DNA from 2 places in the Fervidobacterium islandicum genome. Region 1 is predicted to be linked to the other one. Evidence: riboswitches for the same ligand, from Rfam matches in the RefSeq annotation. Region 1 holds a riboswitch; the other holds the start of a gene.
What was found. Region 1 has a riboswitch for thiamine pyrophosphate ahead of NA23_RS03540 (sulfide-dependent adenosine diphosphate thiazole synthase). Riboswitches for the same ligand answer to the same signal wherever they lie in the genome.

Region 1 (3,812 bases):
CAACCAATTCTCTGTTTGCTTTGCGTTTGGAAAGTGGATTACGACATACTCAGCTCCTATCTCTTTTGCTAATTTGCAGCATTGTTCGTTCTTTTCATAAGTTTCTTTTCTTAGTTCGGTTGAAAGCGAAGATGGATTGGGATGAACAGCTTGGTATCTGAAAACAAACGGTGCGTGAATACCAAAAGTAGCACCCTTCTCATTTAAAAAATCAAGGACAACTGGAAGGTCCTCCTTTTTGAAAAAGGTAAGTTCGTAATGCGTTGAATTTGGAAGAGTTTTGAGAAGCGAGACATTAGCTCGAATTAAACTTGTAGAAACACATTTTCTTTTTCTTTTCAAGCTCATAGTGCCACATCACCTGAACAGTTACATCATAACTGTTATCTTACCTTCCGAAAAATCTTTAGTGACTTTAATAGCACAAAAAGGACCGCACATGGAACATCCTTCAGACTCGTATGGTCTGGATTTCAGTTTCTTTTTTGCATCCTCGGAATGTATCGCGAGTTCGAACATTTTGTTCCAATCGAATCTTGCTCGCGCCAAAGCCATTTGATGTTCCAATTCCAGCGCTTTCTTATTGCCCCTTGCAACATCAGCGATAACCGCAGCTATCTTTGAAGCAATTACGCCGTACTTAACATCTTCTACATCCGGTAGTGCCACGTGTTCGGCAGGAGTTACGTAACAGATGAAATCGCAGCCGTGATAAGCAGCGAAGGCGGCTCCAACTGCGCTCACTATGTGATCATGCCCCACTCCTCGGTCTGTCGGAAGTGGGCCAAGTAAGAATATGGGAGCTCCCTTACCTATCTTTTTCATCAACTTCACGTTGGTTTCTATCTCGTTCAGTGGTACATGTCCAGGACCTTCTAACATCACTTGGACACCTTTTTCCCTTGCCCTATCCACAAGTTGACTCATGACAAAGAGCTCTTCCAACTGCTGAGGGTCGGTTGCATCAACCACAGCGCCTGGTCTCATCCCGTCGCCTAAGCTCAGCGTGATGTCGAATTCCGCAGCTATATCAAGTATCTCATCGAAATGCTCATAGAACGGATTCTCCCTATTGTTCTTTATCATCCATCCTGCGATAATAGCCCCACCTCGACTCACGATCTTTAGAATCCGCTTACTGTCTTTGAGCTTTTTTAACACATCCTTAGTGATTCCAACATGGATGGTCATGAAATCTATGCCATCTTTGGCATGAGCATAAACCATGTCTATAAAATCTTTCTCTGAAAAATCGATGACGTTCTTTCCTTCCTCATATGCTTTGACCGCCGAATCGTAAATGGGAACCGAGCCAACGGGTACCGGTGAGTTCTCAACGATGATTCTCCTCATCTCCGATAGATTACCCCAAGTTGATAGCACCATAACTGAATCAGCACCGGCACTAAGGGCAACGTTCAACTTTTCCAGTTCTTCCTTGAGAGACGAGTACCCAAAAGACGTTCCTATGTTCGCGTTCACCTTTACTGAGAAATTAGAACCGATAACCTTCGGTTTACTGATGTTGTGCAATCTGTTCTTTGGAATGACAGCCTGACCGTTTGCCAGCTTTTCCATAATCACTTCGACAGGTACTCCTTCACCCAACGCGCAGATTCTCATCTCTTCAGAAACTATATTGTTCCGAGCCATCTGCATTTGTGTCATGAACCTATCGCTCATCGTCGCTCCCTCCCATCTTTCTTAGTTCGTTGGATATGAGTTCGGCAGCCCTTAGACCGGACATTATCATTCCTCCGAATATCGGTCCCATCCTTGGCCCTGCTCCAACGCTCACGGCCGCCATTCCGACAATGTACAATCCGGGGTAGATTTCCCTTGTATTTTCAACAACAAATCTTTCGCCGTTTTCTGCATCCATCGGAAACTCGTATCCGACTATTCCGAAGTTGTAGGAAGCTTCGGTGGAACCACCAATGGATGAAATTATCCCACGTTTTGATAGCAATTTCACGAGATTGGCTGGGTGACCTGTTCCATCGACCGTGAACTTTGAGACAATGCTTATTGGATCAACGTGTAGCTTTTCCCTTAAAGTTGGTGTCCAGTTGATTACGACTCCAGAAACTCTCCTATCGTACATCACCAAGTCCTCGACAAACACGTTGTTGAAAATCATCGTCCCTGCAAGCGTTGTATGGTAGAGCAGGGCTGAAGCAAGATGAACAGAATCGGTAACGATGAACTCGTCGAATTTTTTGAACCTTATACCGAGTTCTTTAAGATAACCTTCCAGTTCAGATTCCAGCACGACTTCGTTGAACATCATTCCACCGCCCCAAATACCTCCACCAGGCTCGTTTTTTGCTTCAAAAATAGCAACTTTGTAGCCCTTCTTAGATAGCTCCAGTGAAAGCGTGAGAGCACTAGGACCACATCCGGCAATTGCCACATCAACTTCCAAGGCGTTTGAAAGCTTTTCGAAGAAGTTCTCAACAATGAGCTTTGAAATCGTAAGATCTTTCCCCATAAGTTGTTCAACCTCCTTTTTTAGTGTGTAAAAAAAAGTCCCTCCGAATTTCATCTTCGGAGGGACCTTTCTACATTTGATTTTCTGCTTGTAATACAAGTTGTCTCACATTTTTGCCCAATCCCTCCGCCGGTATTACCCGGATCAGGTTCGAAGGGTCGAAGGATTGACTCCTTCCTCTCAGCCCCGCATTCAGGAGCTCCCCTCGGGCTAATAGTATTCAACTGTCTAACTTGAGCTTACCATTTGAAATCGGTTTTGTCAAGTTTAGGAAAATATCCCAAAAAACGTTTAAATTTGAGGCTTAGCGGTTCCCTTTGATATTTGACGAAAAGTTTCTCATTTCAACATAGTGTACAGCTTTCTTTTTATCGTTCAAAAACTTAAGACAAGTAGTATAATAAATATTGGAAAGTTTGAATAGCGAACTAATCTTTCAATTTGTTTTTTGAGGGGAGGGAACAGAATGGAACTTCGGGAAGTGATTTTGAAAAGAAGAAGTATAAGGAAATTTAAACAGGAAAGCGTGCCTTTCGATTTATTAAAAGAGATTGCAAAATACTCCCTGTTAGCTCCAAGTGGCCGAAACTCAAGACCTGTTGATCTGGTTATTGTGAGTGATAGAGATAAGATCCAAGAAATTAAAAAAGCAAGGCAGGGTGCGTTTTCATTTCTTGAAACAGCACCTGCATGTATCGTTGTTGCTGCAAACGAAGCTAGTTCTACCTGGCTTTCAGATGCTTCTATCGTGGCCACATACATACAGCTTCTGTGCGTTGAAAACGGACTTGGCAGTTGCTGGGGTCACGCACACGAACGTTTCCAAGATGGTATTTCCGTTGAAGCCAAGATTAAAGAAATACTTCACATTCCGGAAGGTTATAGGGTCTTGTGCGTGATAGGTATCGGTTATCCTGACGAGCAAAAAGACACACACGTTTTGGAAGAAGTTGATGAAAAGAAAATCCACATTAGCAAGTGGTAAAAATTGCATAGATCGTTTTTCGAAGAGCCTTACAGATGGAAGGGAGATGAAGACATGGGTGAACTAAAAAAAGAGAAAACAACGGATATACTTAAAACCAACAAAGACCAGGTTGTCCAGCTTTCGATATTGGTTGAAGTAGCGCATCCTGTGGTTCGCATGCCTGTTGTCGATGGTGATGGTAATTCGTTCTACTTTCCGGGAGTTGGAGGCATTACTTACAACTTCGGGCTTGGTGATAACGCTTTCAAAATGCACGGTGATCACATCGAACCTGATGTTAGCACAAAGAACAAAGACAAAGATTTGAATCCCACATGCATGGCTCTTGCATGC
Region 2 (3,812 bases), 490 kb from region 1:
ATAGAAAATAACGATAAAGAAGGCAAAGGCTCCGGGATGAACCCGGGGCTTTTTAGTTTAGTAACTACCTACGTACGATACCACGATGCGCCGGACGGTACCATTGGTCACAAGTTTGGCAATTGCCTCGTTGAGTCTTTTTTCTAAAGAGTTGTTAAGTATAACTGCTCCCACGCTAATGGTGTAAATCAAGTCTTTGTGAACGTGGAAACCATACTTATTGGACAAATAAAGCGCGTTTATGTAATCAAAGAACGCTCCATCGATCTTTTTGATGAGTAAGTTTGTCACGATCTCTTCATTAGATACGAAAGACGTGTACTTTACCTTCTTTCCGCTCTTAATCCATTCTTGCACGATCTTTTCTCCGGTTGCACCTTTCTTAACCCCAAATGTTATCTTTTCCACATTTCCGTCCCATTTTATCTCGCTTCTGACAACTATAGCAAGTCCAGAGGTTATGTACGGCTGTGTGAATTTGAAAGTCTTTTTTCTCTCCTCGGTCATATGTATCCCACCAGCGACAACATCCAACCCTAGCTTTGGAAGGATTGCGTTATCAAGCGCTGCAAATGGCAGGACGTAGAATTCGACCTGTAATCCCAACTCGTCACCAATGGCATGCCAAAGGTCGAATTCGATTCCGGAAAGTTTGTTAGAAACCCAAAAAGCGTAAGGTTCACCAAGCAACAAGCCCACCTTAAGAAACTGACAAAAAGCAAGAGATGTTAAAAGTGTAATTATCAGAAAAACCAACACTTTGAAAGCGAATTTTGTTAGCATCATACACTCGCCTCCATATACGGTGTCTCTTAATCACCCTCTACATTTTAGACTCCGTAAAAGTTCTTTTCGTTCGACTTCGCATAAGCCCATTGAACGAAAAAAACTCTGGAGGATGATACCTCCAGAGGCTTTTGTGGTTCGTTCGTACGCTTGTTATCCGATAACAGTTTTTTCCCACTTCTTAAGTATCTCGTCTAATCTGTCGTTGATTTTTGGATCGAGTTTCAATATCTTCTTTATAGTCGGTACGTATTTGAATACGTCTGGCAGTTCGATATTGATAACAGGGAGCATCCACTGGTTCAGCGGGACTTCTTTTTGGAAGTCCGGTGTGAGCATGAATTCTATGAACGCACGGGCAAGAGCTAAGTTTTTAGCTCCTTTGACGATTGCTGCGTATTCTTCAAGTACGTAAGCTCCTTCTTCGAAAATGACAGGCATGTACTTTATTGAACCATACTTGTACATGCTGTAAGCACCGTCCGTCGCGTAGCTGACTATCATATCCGCTTCGCCGGTCTCAAGCATCTTAAATGCTGCGCTCCAGCCACTTGTGAACGTGAGCACGTTGCTTTTTACCTCTTTCCAGAAGTCCATTGCCCCGTCTTCACCGAGAGCAGCGATGGTCCACATCAAGAAGGTTAAACCTGTGCTCGATGTCCTTGGATCGATGAGCACAAATTTACCTTTATACTCTGGTTTCAGGAGGTCTTTAAACGATTTTGGAGGGTTCTTTATCTTCTCAACGTTGTAAATCATCGCTAAAGCACCATAGTCGTAAACCGTTCCGTAATCATTCACAAAACCCTTGTAAACAAGGTTCTTTGAGTTATTAGCACGGTATTTCTCGAGTAAACCTTCTTTTATTGCCTTTTGAAGCTGTTGAGGGTTCAATCCAATGACTACATCGGCTTTTGGCGAACCTTTTTCAGCTATCATCCTTGCCAACACATCACCCATCGAACCGAAGCTTACAACTTTGACTTTGCATTTGTACATCCTTTCAAATTTTGGAACGACCACTTTTGCAATTCCTCCAGCAAAGCTGTCCGATGTGTAAATAACAAGTTCAGCAGAGAATATGAAAACCGTCGTCAGAAGTAAAAGCGCTACCATCAGTTTTGTAAACCTTGCCATGCTAATCCCTCCTCCACGAAGACTTTGAAAATAAAAAACCCCTCCGCTTATTTGCTTTACGCTAAGCGGAGGGATGATTAAATGAGTGTCTTTTATCATTGCCCTGGTCCCTCCGCCGGTATTACCCGGATCAGGTTCGAAGGGTCGGGAACTTGACGTTCCCCTCTCAGCCCCGCATTCAGGAGCTCCCCTCCAGGAAATGTGGTTTTCAAGTTTATTGTAACACGAGCTTAAGCCGCTGTCAATGAAACTTAATTCCCGATGTGATTATTTTCTTGCTATAATTAATGAAGATGAGAAAAAGAAGTCTGATATATAAGGGAGAAAGAATGTATGAAGAATAAAAGCTTTCGGATTTGCATTGCTATCCTATCAACTGTCGTTATACTTTTTATCGTCTTTTCAAATTTCACTTCTTGTAAGCCAAAAAGTGTGCAAAACGAAAAAGAGATGCTTCAGTTAAATGATGCAAGAGAAGAGAAATCTGGAATATTGTTGGAAAAGTCAGTTGCTTCTGCTCATAGCGATTCGAAGTTGTTTAAGCCCGTAATTGAGTCGTCAACGACTATAACGACTGCGTACGCTTCCGATGATGAAACGACAACCGAAATGGCTACTTCTGATGTTGTGAATGATTCATACGATTTTGGTGTGTTGTGCAATTTGAATGATAAACCAACCACTGCAATTCAGACCACAAAGTTTGCTTCAAGTTCAAAATGGGAACTTGGTAAACTGTACATGAAACTACCATCAGAAGAGCCTAAATTACTGTTGACAATTGACGATGGCCCTGGAAATTACACAGGTGAGATCCTTGATTATTTAAAGGAGAACAACATAAAGGCGATATTTTTCGTCTCGGGAGATACGGTCAAAAGCTATCCTAACATCGTGAAAAGGCAGTACGAGGAAGGGCACGAAATCGGCACTCATACGTATTGTCACAGAAGTTACTATAAGTTAGAAAAGACAGCAACTATAGATGAGATGAAAGAAACACTTGAACAAGACCTCCAGCGCACGGAAAATAACGTTAGAGATATAGTGCCTGAGATAAAGATAAGGTTCCTCAGAATGCCCGAAGGTTATTACAGGGACTGGGTTGGTGAGATAGCGAAAAAATACGGTTATGTTACATTGAATTGGTCAGCTGCTGGTGATTGGCTTGAAAAACCCGATGAAGAGGTCATAGCGTTCTTTAAATCGCAAATCAGACCTGGGACGATAATTCTGCTCCACGATGGACGAAACAGAGGTAAAAGAGCGCTGAAAATCCTCAAAGAACTCGTCCCATATGCGCTATCAAAGGGATATATGTTTGTTGATCCAAATGAATTCTTTTAGTACGAAGGGAGCGTTTAACTAGGTATGATAAGACACAAAGAACAGATATTCCATAAACTGCATTTACTTTCGTTTGTAATATCTATTCAGGCTTATCTTTACAGTACGTACATAAACTCTGCAGCGGCAAAATTGGGGTTAAGTTTTACGGGAATTGGTTTGATCAACTTCTTTTTGTCCATTGCATATGCTGTTGCAAGCATCACACTGGGGCATCTTGGTACGAAGGTCGGATACAAGAAGATGATATCTATACTATCGGCCTACCTGTTTTTTGTCTCTATAATCGGATTTACTGCAGATTCACCGGGAAGGCTTGTTTTATTTGCGATTCTCCAGGGGGTATTTTTCGGAGCGTTCTTTCCTCAAGTGGAAGGGCTCATAGCAAAATCCGAGCGTTTGTTGAATATAGACCCGCCTTCGATAACTGGCAGATTCACATTATCATGGAGTACGGGGAATATAATCGGTGTGGCGTTTGGTCCGTTCCTTACCGTTAAGGCTCCGCTTGTGATATTCACTATGGGATTGATCGTTTCTAG

Region 2: it holds a riboswitch for thiamine pyrophosphate, as region 1 does, so the genes downstream of both, NA23_RS01245 (thiamine ABC transporter substrate-binding protein) here and NA23_RS03540 (sulfide-dependent adenosine diphosphate thiazole synthase) in region 1, are expected to answer to the same signal.

Annotation. Positions count from the first base shown of each region.
Region 1 covers NZ_CP014334.2:752,432-756,243, reverse strand. Annotated here, with positions in the region: gene NA23_RS03550 (TIM barrel protein) at 1-348, opposite strand, end outside; gene thiC (phosphomethylpyrimidine synthase ThiC) at 370-1,668, opposite strand; gene NA23_RS03540 (sulfide-dependent adenosine diphosphate thiazole synthase) at 1,673-2,491, opposite strand; TPP riboswitch at 2,595-2,707, opposite strand; gene NA23_RS03535 (nitroreductase family protein) at 2,958-3,476, shown strand; gene NA23_RS03530 (DUF4438 domain-containing protein) at 3,531-3,812, shown strand, end outside.
Region 2 covers NZ_CP014334.2:266,553-270,364, forward strand. Annotated here, with positions in the region: gene NA23_RS01240 (ABC transporter substrate-binding protein) at 58-786, opposite strand; gene NA23_RS01245 (thiamine ABC transporter substrate-binding protein) at 940-1,923, opposite strand; TPP riboswitch at 2,014-2,125, opposite strand; gene NA23_RS01250 (polysaccharide deacetylase family protein) at 2,257-3,270, shown strand; gene NA23_RS01255 (MFS transporter) at 3,295-3,812, shown strand, end outside.